2 regions of the Streptomyces sp. NPDC031365 genome follow, and region 1 is predicted to be linked to the other one. Evidence: riboswitches for the same ligand, from Rfam matches in the RefSeq annotation. Region 1 holds a riboswitch; the other holds the start of a gene.
What was found. Region 1 has a riboswitch for cyclic di-AMP ahead of ACZ5C2_RS21900 (M23 family metallopeptidase). Riboswitches for the same ligand answer to the same signal wherever they lie in the genome.

Region 1 (7,334 bases):
TGCCGACGGCAACGACCATCTGGACATGCTCGCCGGGTTCGGGGTGATGGGGCTGGGCCGCCATCACCCCGTGGTCCGCAGGGCGCTGCACGACGTCCTGGACGCCTCCCTCGCCGACCTCACCCGTTTCGACTGCCAGCCGCTGCCCGGCCTGCTGGCCGAGAAGCTCCTCGCGCACAGCCCTCACCTGGACCGGGTGTTCTTCGGCAACAGCGGCACCGAGGCGGTCGAAGGCGCCCTGAAGTTCGCCCGGTACGTGACCGGCCGACCGCGTGTCCTGTACTGCGAGCACGCCTTCCACGGCCTGACCACCGGCTCCCTGTCCGTCAACGGGGAAGCGGGCTTCCGGGACGGCTTCGCCCCGCTGCTGCCGGACACGGCCGTACCGCTCGGGGACCTCGACGCCCTGGAGCGGGAGCTGCGCCGGGGGGACGTGGCGGCCCTGATCGTCGAGCCGATCCAGGGCAAGGGCGTGCACGAGGCGCCGCCCGGTTATCTGCGTGCCGCGCAGGACCTGCTGCACCGGCACAAGGCCCTGCTGATCGCCGACGAGGTGCAGACCGGGCTGGGCAGAACCGGCGACTTCTACGCCTACCAGCACGAGGAGGGGGTCGAGCCGGACCTGGTGTGCGTGGCCAAGGCGCTCTCCGGCGGCTATGTGCCGGTCGGCGCGACCATCGGCAAGGACTGGATCTTCAAGAAGGTCTACTCGTCGATGGACCGGGTGCTGGTCCACTCGGCCAGCTTCGGGGCCAACGCTCAGGCCATGGCGGCCGGCCTCGCGGTGCTGTCGGTCATGGAGAACGAGCAGATCGTCGCGAAGGCCCGGAGCACCGGCGAGCTGCTGCGGACCCGGCTGGCCGCCCTGACCGGCACGTACGAGCTGCTCGCCGACGTCCGCGGCCGGGGCCTGATGATCGGCATCGAGTTCGGGCGGCCCCGGTCGCTGAAGCTGCGCTCACGCTGGACCATGCTCCAGGCCGCCCGCAAGGGGCTCTTCGCGCAGATGGTGGTCGTCCCGTTGCTGCAGCGGCACCGGATCCTCACCCAGGTGTCCGGCGACCACATGGAGGTGATCAAACTGATTCCGCCGCTGATCATCGACGAGGGGGACGTGGACCGGTTCGTGGGTGCCTTCACCGCCGTGATGGACGACGCGCACGACGGCGGACTGATCTGGGAGTTCGGCAGGACACTGGTGAAGCAGGCGGTTGCCAACCGCTGACCGGGGCGGGCGAGCGAGTGAGCGTTTTGCCTCTGAGGCAACAAAGTTGCCACAGGGGTAAATTGCTGGGTCAATGAGGGGCATGAGCTCCTCCGAGGCTTCCGAGGCCTCCGAGACCGAACCGTCGGCCGAGCCGGCCGGCGCGGTCCCCGCGGTCGCGCCGCAGCTGCGTGCCCTGCGGCGACGGGCCTCCCTGACCCTGGAGGCCGCCGCCCGTGACGCGGGTCTGTCGCCCGCCCATCTCTCCCGGCTGGAGACCGGGCAGCGTCAGCCCTCGCTGCCGATGCTGCTCTCCCTCGCCCGCGTCTACGGTACGACGGTCTCCGAGCTGCTCGGTGAGGCGGCCCCCGGCCGGCACGCCGTGGTGCGCGCCGCCGACATGGACTCCACGGTGGCGGGCGGCTGGACATACTGGCCGGCCGGCGCCCCCGGGCGCGGTATGCAGGCCCTGCGGGTCCGTGTGCCGCACGGTTCCCAGGGCGACATGGTGCGCGTCCACCCCGGGGAGGAGTGGCTGTACGTCCTCAGGGGGCGGCTGCGGCTCCGCCTCGGGGACACCCTGCACCGGCTGGCCCCGGGGGACAGCGCGCACTTCGACTCGCTGACCCCGCACCGTATCGCCGCGTCCGACCCCGACGGGGTCGAGCTGCTGTTCGTCCACACCCTGCTGCAGAGTCCCACGGCCGCGCTGTGCCTGGGCCCGATCCACGGAGACACGACATGACGGGCAAAGACATCGAGGAGAAGATCCCCCGCGCCTTGTGGGTGCGGCTGTTCGTCTACGTGGTGGTGGGGCACCTCTTCGCGGCCTTCATCTACTTCCTGTTCGAGGTGGCCCCCAAGAAGTGAGGTGATCCCCGGACGGTGGGGCCTGACGCGCACGACGGGCCCCGGCCTCAGTCGAGCATGCGCTCGCGCAGCCGCTCCCGGACTCCGGTGGTGAGCCCGAGCGCCCGCTCCAGATAGGTCTCCACGCCGCCCCACGTCTCCTCGACGGTCTCGAACGCGGCCGACAGATACTCCGCGCGCGCGTCGAACAGGGGGTTGAGCAGTTCCATGACCTCGGGCGAGTAGGCCGAGGCGGAGCTTCCGCTGCGGCGCACCTTGTAGCGGCGGTGCGTGGCGTTCGACTTCAGGTAGTCGTCGACGATCGCGTCCCGTTCGACGCCCAGGGCGAGCAGTGTCACCGCGACCGACAGACCCGCACGGTCCTTGCCTGCCGCACAGTGCATCAGCGCGGGAACGTTGTCCTCGGCGAGCGAGCGCAGCACGCGGGCGTGCTCGGCGGTGCGCTCCTTGATGATCAGGCGGTAGGAGCTGATCATCCGGGCCGCCCCCTTGCCGTCCGCGAGGACCGAGCGCAACTGGTCCAGGTCGCCGTCGCGGACCATCTTCCAGAATTCGGCGCCGTCGGCCGGGTCACTGAGCGGCAGGTTCACGTTCCGCACGCCCGGCAGTTCGACGTCCGCCCCCTCCAGCCTCTGGTCGGCCGCGTTGCGGAAGTCGAAGATCGTGTGCAGCCCGAGCGAGGAGAGGAAGGCGGCGTCCTCCGCGGTCGCGTGGGCGAGGTGACCGCTGCGGAACAGCACTCCGTGCCGCACCCGCCGGCCGTCCACGGTCGGCAGTCCGCCCACGTCGCGGAAGTTGCGCACCCCGGCCAGTTCGGGTTCGGTCGACGGGATCTGTTGCGTCACGAAGGACTCCTCCCACTCGGCGCCGTCGGCGCGGCTCGTCGACGGGCACCACTCGACGATACGACATGCCTGCCTGGGGCAATGAGTTGTCCACAGGCATTGTCCGGACGCCGCACACCCCCGATGATGTTGGTGTCTGATCGCATCTGTTCAGGTCTGTGGGAGGTCCGGTGACGCAGGTCTCTGAGGACGGCCGTACGTGGCTTCTGCCGGGTCCGGCCTGCAGCTACGCGCTCCATGTCACGGACCGGGACGAACTGGTGCACCTGCACTGGGGCCCGCGGATCGGACTCGCCGACGCGGAGGCCCTGGCCGCGCGTCCACTGCCCGACGACTGGCCGTTCGAGTCCCGCCTCGACGGACGCGAGGAGTATCCGGCCGAGGGCGGCCCCCGGTTTGTCCGGCCCGCCCTTTCCGTCCGTGCGGGCGGCGGGCGGCGCGGCACCGAGTGGGCCTTCGAGGGACACGAGACCGGCGACGACGGCCTCCGCCTCCGCTTCCGCGACGGCGGTCTGGCCGTCACCCTGCACTACCGGCTGCGCGGCGACGTGATCGAGCGTTGGGCGGCGCTGCACAACAGGGGTCCGGCGGTCGAACTGCTGCGCGCCGACTCGGCCACCTGGACCCTGCCCGACCGCGAGCACTGGCGGCTGTCCCAGGTGCACGGGCGCTGGGCCGCGGAGTCCCGGCTGACCCGCTCCCCGCTCACCTACGGCGAGAAGGTCATCGGCAGCCGCCGCGGCCACACGGGCCATCAGCACCTGCCCTGGGTCGCGCTCGACACCGACGCGACCGAGGAGCGCGGCGAGGTCTACGGCTGCGCTCTCGGCTGGTCGGGGTCCTGGCGCATCTCGGTGGCGCAACTCCCCGATGCCCGTGTGCAGATCACCGGCGGTGCGGGACACGACGACTCGGGCCTGCTGATGCTGGGCACGGACGAGACGTACGTCACACCGGTCTTCGCCGGTCTGTGGAGCGACCAGGGCTTCGGCGGTGCCAGCCGCGCCTGGCACGCCTACCAGCGGACCCATGTCGTACCGGACGCGGACCGGGACCGGCCGGTGCTGTTCAACTCCTGGGAGGCCACCGGATTCGACATCTCCGAGGAGCGGCAGCGGGCGCTCGCCGAGCGGGCCGCCGCGATGGGCGTCGAGCTGTTCGTCGTCGACGACGGATGGTTCGGTGCCCGTACGAGCGACCGGGCCGGGCTCGGCGACTGGACGCCCCACCCCGACCGCTTCCCGGGCGGCCTGAAGCCGCTCGCGGACCATGTGCACGGGCTCGGGATGCGGTTCGGCATCTGGGCCGAGCCGGAGATGGTCAACCCGGACCGCGACCTGTACCGCGCGCACCCCGACTGGGTGCAGTTCCAGCCGGGCCGCCGTCGTACGGAGTTCCGCAACCAGCTCGTGCTCAACCTCGCGCGGGACGACGTCCGGGAGCACCTGTGGGAGCGGCTCGACGCGCTGCTCTCCAGTGCCCCGGTCGACTATGTGAAATGGGACTTCAACCGCTGCTTCACCGATGCCGGCTGGCCGGACGACCCCTACCCGCAGCGGTTGTGGACCGACCACGTGCGCGGGCTCTACGCCTTGCTGGACCGGCTGCGGGCGGCGCATCCGGACGTGGCCTTCGAGTCCTGCTCGGGCGGCGGCGGCAGGGTCGACCTGGGCATCCTCTCCCGTACGGACCAGGTGTGGCCCTCGGACAACACCGATCCGCTGGACCGGCTCGCCATTCAGTACGGCTTCAGCCAACTCCACCCGGCCCGGGTGATGGCCGCATGGGTCACCGACAGTCCGAACGTGATGCGGGGCGGGCAGGCCGCTTCGCTGCGTTTCCGGTTCGTCAGTGCCATGGCCGGGGTCCTGGGAGTCGGGGGCGATCTCGCGCGGTGGACCGGGGAAGAGCTCGCCGAGGCGCGGGAGTGGGTGGCGCTCTACAAGGAGATCCGGCCCGTGGTACAGCGCGGCGACCTGTACCGGCTGCGCCCGCCGGAGGGCGGGCTGAGCGCGGTGCAGTACGTCCTCGGCGACGAGACCGTCGTCCTCGCCTGCCTTCAGGCGCGGCGCTTCGGGGAACCCGTCCCCGCGCTCCGGCTGCGCGGCCTCGACCCGGCCGCTTCGTACGAATGCCGCGAAACGGGCGAAGTGCATCGTGGCGTCCTGCTGTCGCACCACGGACTGCCCACCGGTCTGCGGGGAGATCTGGATGCCTCGGTGTTCCGGCTACGACGTCTGTGATCGACCGATTCAGGTGTTCTGTCCGATTAGGCCGCTTCGGTATAACGTGCCCCGATAGAAAAGGAGATGGTGGTGGGGTGCGTGAGCATCGTCATATTCGTGACGATGTGTTGTCGCCATGCTCACGTAATTCAGTGGCATGGCAAGGGAATTCGCGGGCCCACAGCAATCACGGTCGACGCTCGGTGACGTCATTTCCTCCCGTGGATCACGGAAAAGCACGTTCGCGGGAAACCTCCGCTTGTCCCTTCGCGTCCGGGTCGCTTACGTTCCCAACCGATCCGGACGGACGCCTAATCCTGCCGCCGCCCGGAGCCCGCACACACTGACCCGTGTACGGCAGGAGCGGGGGACCCACAGGTACGACTGCCTGTTCCGGTCTCCGGAACGGCTTAGGGGTTAAGTCGCGTGAAATCGCGGCCGGGCATCTCCAGCCCGAACCCGACAGCTCACCTCGTAGGCGCCGGAGAGGAATGCGTCATGCCCGCCAAGGGTAAGCACCGCCGTACCAAGACTCAGCGTTTCACCCGCTCCATCGCCGTCGCCGGAACCGGTGGCGCCGCACTGGCCCTGCCGCTTCTCGGCGCCACCGGCGCGTCCGCCGCCACGCCGCAGACGGCCCCCGAAAAGGCCGTTCAGTCCCTTTCCGTCGCCGGCCACAAGGCCACCGCCGAAAAGGGCGACGGGGCCCGCACCTACACCGTGAAGGCCGGCGACTACCTCGCGAAGATCGCCGAGACGGAGCACGTCGACGGTGGCTGGAAGCAGCTCTACGCGGACAACCGCGAGGCCGTCGGCGACGACCCGTCGCTGATCCACCCCGGTCTGAAGCTCTCCGTCGACGGCAAGGCCGCCACGAGCGCACCGAAGAAGTCCGCTTCGCCCAAGGCCGGGAAGCCCGCCGCGCCGAAGGCCGGGAAGCCTGTCGCGCCGAAGGCCGCGAAGCCCGCCGAGAAGCCGGCGCAGCAGTCGTCCGAGCGGTCCGCGGAGCAGGCGTCCCCGCAGGCCTCCACCGGGACGACGGTGAACCAGGCCGCCTCCGGTTACAGCTCCCCGGTGCCGGGCGGCGGCGTCGGTACCGCCTACAAGGTGGCCGGCAGCATGTGGTCCAGCGGCTACCACACCGGTGTCGACTTCAGCGTCCCGACCGGGACCTCCCTGAAGGCCGTCGGCTCCGGCACGGTCGTGTCCGCGGGCTGGGCCGGCGCGTACGGCAACCAGGTCGTCATCCAGCTCGCCGACGGCCACTACGCCCAGTACGCCCACCTGTCCTCGCTGTCCGTCTCGGCCGGCCAGAGCGTGACCGGCGGCCAGCAGGTCGGCCTCTCCGGCTCCACCGGCAACTCGACCGGCCCGCACCTGCACTTCGAGATCCGCACCACCCCGAACTACGGCTCGGACGTGGACCCCGTCTCCTACCTCCGCTCGAAGGGCGTCTCCCTCTGAGCCCCGCGGAACCTTCCTGACACGCGCGCCGAAGGCCGGACCCCGATCCCCGGGTCCGGCCTTCGGCGTATTCCGGAATTGACCAACGTTTTGACAGTGGCTTATCTCACCGCGCGTCAACCCTTTCCTACGGTCGCGTAGGTCACATCAAAAGGTGAATCATGACCTGCTGTGGCAGACGATTCGAAGAGTGACAGCAGAAGAGTGATCGGGTCGTACGTGGCGCTGGGGGACAGCTTCACCGAGGGCGTCGGCGACCCCGGCCCCGACGGGGCGTTCGTCGGCTGGGCCGACCGGTTCGCCGTGCTTCTCGCCGACCGCCGGCCCGAAGGGGATTTCGAGTACACCAACCTCGCCGTGCGCGGAAAGCTGCTGGACCAGGTCATGACGGACCAGCTGCCCATGGCCGTGGAACTCGCCCCCGATCTGGTCTCGTTCTGTGCGGGCGGCAACGACATCCTCCGTCCGGGCTCCGACCCGGACGAGGTGGCCGAGCGCTTTGAACGGGCGATCGCGGCGCTCACGGCGGTGTCGGGCACCGTGATGGTGACGACCGGGTTCGACACCCGCGGCGTGCCCCTCCTCAGGCATCTGCGCGGCAAGATCGCCACGTACAACGGGCACGTACGGGCCGTCGCCGACCGCTACGGGTGCCCGGTGCTCGACCTGTGGTCCCTCAGGAGCGTCCAGGACCGCAGGGCCTGGGACGCCGACCGGCTGCACCTG
Region 2 (7,334 bases), on a different contig from region 1:
CTCGATGAGGGCGCCGACGTGGGGCAGCACGGCGCGCGCGGAGCGCGGCATGTGCCGCCCCAGGACGTGCGCCGTGCCGGAGGTCGGCTCGATCAGGCCCATCAGCATGCGGATGGTGGTGGTCTTGCCCGAGCCGTTGGGGCCGAGGAAGCCGAAGACGCTGCCCTCCGGGACGGTCAGGTGCAGACCGTCCACGGCGAGCTGCCCGCCGCGGTAACGCTTGGTGAGCGCGCGGGTGGTGATGACTCCCTCACCCGCGTGCGCGCCGTCCGGCTCTCTGGCGGACGCCTCGCCCATCGGCTCCCTCGTTCCCTGTCACGTCGTAAGGTTCAGGTCCTTACTTCCCCGCGTCGGCCGCCTTCACGAGCGTGTCCTTGGTGACGGTGCCCACGTAGACCTTGCCGTCCTCGGTCATCAGGGCGTTGACCAAGCGGGTGCTGAACACCGTGCCGGTGCCGAACTTGCCCTTGACAGGGTCGCCGAGCGAGCCGAGGAAGCCGCCGAGGTCACCTCCGGCCTCACCGGTGGGCAGGCCGCCGTCGGCGCCGGTGTCGAAGGTCGCGACGGAGTTCCAGCCCTCGCCGAGCATCTTCAGCCCGTCGAGGCCCTTGGCCAGGTCCTCCTCCGGCTCGGGGGCCCTCTCCGGCTTGGCGGAGTGCTCCCGGCCGTGCTCCAGCTCACCGTCCTCGGTCACCTCGGCACCCTTGGGCGGGGTGAACTCGAAGGTCGACGCGTCCGGCCGGTCGAAGCTCACCTTGGTGAAGCCGACGTCCACGACGGCCGAGCCGCCGCTGGACGGGGTGAGCGTGAACTTCAGCGGCATGCCCGTCCTGTGGTCGACGGCGATACTGATCGCGCCGACCGTGGAGCCTGACTGCTTGGGCTTGACGACCAGCTTGTACGCGTCCCGGCCGGCCACCTGGGCGGTGCCGTCGACGGTCACGGACGTGGTGTCGTCGACCGACTTCAGCGCCTCCTCGGCGAAGTCCTTCGGGGTGGCCGGGGGCTGCCGCTCCCGGTCCTCGCCGGACCGGTCGACCGTGCCGTGGTAGACCTCGTTGGACTCGCTGTCGTAGCCCCAGACGTCCTTGCCGTTGTGGATCAGGCTGTACTCGGCGGCGTTCTCCAGGATCGACACCTTCTGCCGGTCCGGGCCGTCGGCCGCGATCCGCAGCGTGTGCGTGCCGGACGCCAGTTCGGTGAGCTTGGCGGACGGATCGGCCGAGGAGCCGTCGTCCCCGCCCCGGCCCATCGCGCCGGACGTGAGGCCGCTCTCCAGACCGCCGAGGTTCGGCAGTCCGAGGTCCGTGGTGATCTTCACGGTGCCGGACAGCTGCTCGACGTCCGACGTCGCGATCTTCTCGATCAGTTGTGCGGCAGTGATCTTCGGCAGGTCGGGGTCGCCGGAGTCGGCGAGCGCGGGGACGAGCCCGATGGTCGCGACCGCCACTCCCATCACCGTGACCGGGACGACGTACCGCGCGGCCCTGCGCCGCCCGGAGCGCGGCTCGTCGACCTCCCCCGCGGTGGTCATCTCGTCGGATTCGTACGGTGCCATGTGTGCCCTCCGTGGTCGGCGGCGGCTTCCGTCTCGTGTTCTCGCACCAGTCTCACCCTGAGCCGCCATTCTCACCCGAACCGGTGAGAGGTGGTGTTGTCCGTCGTTGTCCATCTGACCAAATCCGGCGGGCCGATACGTCAGACCGCGGGCGCAACTCCGTGTACTGCTGGGGTATGACACGGAGGGCGCTCTCCTCCCCCGACCAGTAGGGGTCGCGGGGAGTGCAGGCCGCCGACCGTCGGCCGCCGGCAGGGGTCGTGAGGGTGCGTGCGGGCCGTGGCCGACCGGCAGGGATCCGTGGGGTGCGTGCGGGTCGTGGCCGACCGGCAGGGATCCGTGGGGTGCGTGCGGGCCGCCGGCCGGCTCAGCCCGCGCGGTGCACCACCGCGTCGCACAGCTGCACGAGGGCCGCCTTGGCGTCGCACTCCGGCAGCGGGGCCAGCACCGCGCGCGCCTCCTCGGCGTACCGCACGGTGTCCCGGCGGGCCTGCTCCAGCGCGGGGTGGGCCCGCAGCAGACGCAGCGCCTCGGCGTGCCGGGCGTCGTCGGTGAGGTCGGAGTCGAGCAGCTCGCACAGGGCGACGTCCTCGGCCAGCCCCATCCGGGCCGCCCGTTCGCGCAGGCGCAGCACGGGCAGCGTCGGAATACCCTCACGCAGGTCCGTGCCGGGGGTCTTGCCGGACTCGTGGCTGTCGGAGGCGATGTCCAGGACGTCGTCGGCGAGCTGGAAGGCGACGCCGAGCCGCTCGCCGTACTGGGTGAGCACGTCCACCACCGTCTCGTCGGCGCCGGACATCATCGCGCCGAAGCGGCAGGAGACGGCGACCAGCGAACCGGTCTTGCCGCCGAGCACGTCCAGGTAGTGGTCGACCGGGTCACGGCCGTCCTGCGGCCCCGCGGTCTCCAGGATCTGCCCGGTGACCAGCCGCTCGAACGCCTCGGCCTGCACCCGCACCGCCTCCGGGCCGAGGTCGGCCAGGATGTGCGAGGCCCGCGCGAAGAGGAAGTCACCGGTGAGGACCGCGACGGAGTTGCCCCAGCGCGTGTTCGCGCTGTCCACGCCGCGCCGCACCTCGGCCTCGTCCATCACGTCGTCGTGGTACAGCGTGGCCAGGTGGGTGAGCTCCACGACCACGGCGGACGGCACCACACCCGGCGCGTAGGGGTCACCGAACTGGGCGGCGAGCATCACGAGCAGCGGACGGAACCTCTTGCCGCCGGCCCGCACCAGGTGCCGGGCGGCACCCGTGATGAAGGGCACCTCACTCTTGGTGGCCTCGATCAGCCCTTCCTCGACAGCCGTCATTCCGGCCTGGACATCGGCTTCCAGAGCCTGGTCCCGCACGCTCAGCCCGAACGGCCCGACGACGGTCACGAGGGGTCTCCTGTCTGCTGGTGTCCATGGGCGATTACACGGAATGTCGATAGGTCGCTGCCCTCACTCAAGTCAGCGTATCCGGTCACGTTTCGATCACCACCAGCACCCGGGGTTACGGCCAGGGCGGTACGGGATCAGGAGCGGGGTGCTTCTGATCAGGTGACAGCAACGGACATTCCCCTACTTTCCGGGACGCGATGGCGACCGGATCATCCCGCCCGGCCCACTATCCGATTTGCCGCACTCGGCAAGCAAATTCCCCTTGGCGGCAAATGCTCCACCGACGTCCGGCCAGTGAAGTGAGTCACGCATCCCCCGGCGTCCCCGCCATTCCCTCACAACCGCGTTCCCCCTTCCCCCGGAGGGGAGTTGACCGTCAGCACACACAAAGGATCAAGCATGCCAAATCCCCCATTCCATGATCAAAGGCCTCCTTGTGTGACGCCTTCACTTGTTCCCGACATGCGCTCTCGCATACGTTCCGGGCCTGCCGGGCGGACGCCGAATCCTGCCACCGCCCGCATCACACCCACCCACGAACTCACGCACGGCAGGAGCGGGGGACCCAGGTAAGTCGCCGGGCCGGGCATCGCACCGGAACGGCTGGGGGTGAAGCCATGCCCGCAGAGGCACGGCCGGGCACTCTCCCGCCCGAACCCGACAGCTCACCTCGCAGGCGTAGGAGAGGAAAGACCCCAGACATGTCCGCCACCGGTCAGTCCCGCTTCGGCCGCCGCCGCCTCGTCCGCTCCCTCGCCGTCGCCGGCGTCGCCGTGGTCGCGCTTCCGCTGTTCGGCGCCACCAGCGCCTCGGCGGCCACCACGACGTCCACCGCCGCCACCGCGGTGACCACGTACCCGAACAACCTCGACGGCTGGATCCTCGAGTCGCTGTCCGTGATGGCCCAGCACGGCATTCCGGGCTCCTACGAGAGCATCCACCGCAACATCATGCGCGAGTCCTCCGGCAACCCCTACGCCATCAACCTGTGGGACTCCAACGCCGCCGCCGGCACTCCGTCGAAGGGTCTGCTGCAGGTCATCGACCCGACCTTCGCCGCCTACCACGTGCCCGGCACCGTCTTCGACCCGTACGACCCGGTCGCGAACATCACGGCGGCCTGCAACTACGCCGCCGACCGCTACGGCTCCATCGACAACGTCTTCGGCGCGTACTGAGCCGACCGCTGACGGCCGAGCACGGCCGCGTCGGCGAACAGTCGCTCGAGGACGACGGCCACGCCGTCGTCCTCGTTCGACGTGGTGACCTCGTCGGCCACCGCTTTCAGCTCGGGATGCGCGTTGGCCATGGCGACGCCGTGCGCCGCCCAGTCGAACATGGGGATGTCGTTGGGCATGTCACCGAAGGCGACCGTCCGCTCCGGGCTCAGACCCAGGTGCTCGGCGGCCAGCGCCAGCCCGGTCGCCTTGGTCACCCCGCACGGCTGGAGCTCCACGGTCCCCGGACCCGACATGGTGACCGTCGCCAGCGAACCGACCACCGCCCGCGCCGCCGCCGCCAGCGCGTCGTCGGACAGCCGCGGGTGGCGCAGCAGCACCTTGCTGATCGGCCGTTCCCACAGATCGCTCCGCCGCTCGACCTGTACGGCGGGCAGCGTGGGGTGCGGCATCAGATAGCCCGGTTCGATCAGGGTCAGTCCGTCGGCCCCGTCCTGGTCGACCGCGGCGTACACCTCCCCCACCTCGGCCTCGATCTTGCCGAGCGCGGTCTCCGCCAGTTCCCGGTCCAGCGTCACGGACCACAGCAGCCGGCGCGCGCCGGCGTCGTACACCTGCGCGCCCTGTCCGCACACCGCGAGCCCCGTGCAGCCGAGGTCGTCGAGCAGCGGCCGCACTCTGGGGGCCGGGCGCCCCGTCACCACGAGGTGCTGGGCACCGGTCTGCGCCACCCGCGCCAGCGCGGCGAGGGACCGGTCGGACAGGGTGTCGTCGCCGCGCAGCAGCGTCCCGTCCAGGTCGGTGGCGATGAGTGAACAATCGGTGGGTGCGGCCATGATCAGAGAATACGGACAACACGACCGTCCGATTCACGGTGCCCGTTTCCGCTCGCTTCGATGCGGTTCCCCTTCCGTCATCACCGGATAGGGACCGATTCGGGACCCTTTCACCGTTTGGCAAGAACATGGTCCGCTGTCTACCGTCCGCCCGGGATCGGACGGTACCTTCCAAGAGTCCAGGGGGGACTTGATCGGGGGGTCCGGTGAGCAGTGGACGCATGCGCGTGCTGAGGCCGGAAGAGCTCGGCGAGGGGGAGCGGGAACGCTGGCGGGAACTGCGCGCCGCCACCGACGCGGCACGCAGCCCTTTCATGGAACCGGAGTTCACCACCGCCGTCGGCCGGGTGCGGCCACAGGCCCGGATCGCGGTGCTGTACGAGGGAGCGGACCCGACGGGCTTTCTGCCCTACGAGCGGGGCTCGTTGGGCCGGGGCCGGGCGATCGGTCTCGGGGTGTCCGACTGCCAGGGCGCGGTGCTGGCTCCCGGAGTGGTCCTGGAGACCGCCGAACTGCTGCGCGCCTGCTCGGTGTCGAGCTTCGCCTTCGACAACCTGGAGGCCGGCCAGGAGCTGTTCGTGCCGTACGCGGCCGAGGAGCACGCCACCTACGTCATCGACATGGAGAAGGGCTACGAGACGTACGAATCCGTGCTGCGCACCCAGTCGCCGAAGTTCCTGAAGACCACCCTGGCCAAGGAACGCAGGCTGGGCCGCCAGGCGGGACCCGTACGGTTCGTCTTCGACGAACGCGACCCGGCCGCGCTGCGGGCGCTCATGGAGTGGAAGTCGGCGCAGTACCGCAGGACCGGGCGCCGCGACCGGTTCGCGCAGGAGTGGATCGCCCGGCTCGTGGGCCGGCTCGCCGAGACCCGGGCCCCTCAGTGCACGGGCACGCTGTCGGTCCTGTACGCCGGTGACCGGCCCGTCGCCGCGCACTTCGGCCTGCGCTCGGCCTCCGTGCTGGCCTGTTGGTTCCCGGCCTACGAGCCCGAGTTCGCGAAGTACTCGCCCGGACTCGTGCTGCATCTGCGGATGGCCGAGGCGGCGGCGGACGCGGGCATCGGCCTGCTCGACATGGGGCGCGGGCCGGCCGAGTACAAGGACTCGCTGAAGACCGGTGAACTCGTCGTCCACGAGGGGGCGGCGACCCGTCCGGGACTGGGCGCCGCCCTGCACTGGCTGTGCCGCGAGCCGACGCGCCGTGCGCACGGCTTCGTCCGCGCCCGTCCACGCCTGGCGTCGCTGGCGTCCCGGACCCTGAGGGGTGCGGCCCGGCTGCGCCGCTCGTGAGGAGGGGGAGGGAGGACGTATGTCCGGCAGGACACGAGCGCGTACGCAGGAGGAAATACGGCGGTTCCTGGCCGTCGGTGCGGTGCAGGTCGCCGAGATGGACCTGGGACCGGGCGACGACGAGGCGGGGCTCAGACCCGGCCCCGGGGGCCCGCCGGTGACCCATGGCGAGGTGTTCCTGCTGGTCAGATGGGCCGGGCGCCCGGTGGGCACGCTGCTGGCGCGGGTACCGGAGGGGGCAGACCCACGGGCGGCACTGACGGAGGCGGCACGGGAGAGGTTCGGCGGGGCGTTGCGGGCGGGGTTCGAAGGAGCGGCAGGGGAGGGCCCCGCGGGAGCGGCGCGGGAGAGCCCCGCGGGAGCGGCGCGGGAAACGACCGCGGGAGCGGTCTCCGGGCCGCCGTCCGCCGCGACGCGGGCGGCCGGTGACAACGGGCGGAGTCCGGTCACGGGGGTCGGCCAACGGATTGCCGTGGCGGGGCGGGCACGGGCCTCCGACGCCACGGGGGACGCCGACGAGCCGCCGTACGTCTCGGTCGTCGTGGCCACCCGGGAGCGGGCCGGGCAGCTCGCCCAGGCGCTCGACTCGCTGCTCGCACAGGAGCATCCGCGGTTCGAGGTGGTCGTCGTCGACAACGCGCCCGTGACCGGCGAGACGCGGGAGCTGGTGGAGCGCACGTACGGCGAGCGGGTGCGGTACGTGTGTGAGCCGGTCCCCGGACTCGCCGTCGCGCACAACACGGGGCTGGCGGCGGCCCGGGGCGAGGTGATCGCGTTCACCGACGACGACGTGGTCGCCGATCCCCGCTGGCTCGGCGAACTGACCGCACCGTTCACGGCCGACCCGCGGCTCGGCTGCGCCACCGGTCTGATCCTTCCCGCGCGGCTGCGCACCCCGGCGCAGGTCCTGCTGGAGAGCCACGGCGGCTTCGCGAAGGGCTTCACGCCGACGACGTACGACCCCCATGACCCGCCCCGCGACGAGCCGCTGTTCCCCTTCGCCGCCGGCCGCTTCGGCTCCGGCGCGAACATGGCCTTCCGTGCGGAAGTGCTGCGTGCCGTCGGCGGCTTCGACCCGGCCACCGGTGC

Region 2: another riboswitch for cyclic di-AMP. It lies ahead of ACZ5C2_RS26960 (transglycosylase SLT domain-containing protein); the one in region 1 lies ahead of ACZ5C2_RS21900 (M23 family metallopeptidase).

The regions. Positions count from the first base shown of each region.
Region 1 covers NZ_JBVIIM010000014.1:185,503-192,836, reverse strand. The annotation lists gene ACZ5C2_RS21925 (aspartate aminotransferase family protein) at 1-1,225, shown strand, start outside; gene ACZ5C2_RS21920 (helix-turn-helix domain-containing protein) at 1,308-1,949, shown strand; gene ACZ5C2_RS21915 (DUF6126 family protein) at 1,946-2,074, shown strand; gene ACZ5C2_RS21910 (tyrosine-protein phosphatase) at 2,122-2,919, opposite strand; gene ACZ5C2_RS21905 (alpha-galactosidase) at 3,090-5,162, shown strand; cyclic di-AMP (ydaO/yuaA leader) riboswitch at 5,476-5,640, shown strand; gene ACZ5C2_RS21900 (M23 family metallopeptidase) at 5,643-6,608, shown strand; gene ACZ5C2_RS21895 (SGNH/GDSL hydrolase family protein) at 6,813-7,334, shown strand, end outside.
Region 2 covers NZ_JBVIIM010000021.1:70,457-77,790, reverse strand. The annotation lists gene ACZ5C2_RS26975 (ABC transporter ATP-binding protein) at 1-297, opposite strand, end outside; gene ACZ5C2_RS26970 (LolA family protein) at 338-1,558, opposite strand; gene ACZ5C2_RS26965 (polyprenyl synthetase family protein) at 1,926-2,936, opposite strand; cyclic di-AMP (ydaO/yuaA leader) riboswitch at 3,460-3,633, shown strand; gene ACZ5C2_RS26960 (transglycosylase SLT domain-containing protein) at 3,641-4,117, shown strand; gene ACZ5C2_RS26955 (HAD family hydrolase) at 4,081-4,953, opposite strand; gene ACZ5C2_RS26950 (GNAT family N-acetyltransferase) at 5,175-6,245, shown strand; gene ACZ5C2_RS26945 (glycosyltransferase family 2 protein) at 6,265-7,334, shown strand, end outside.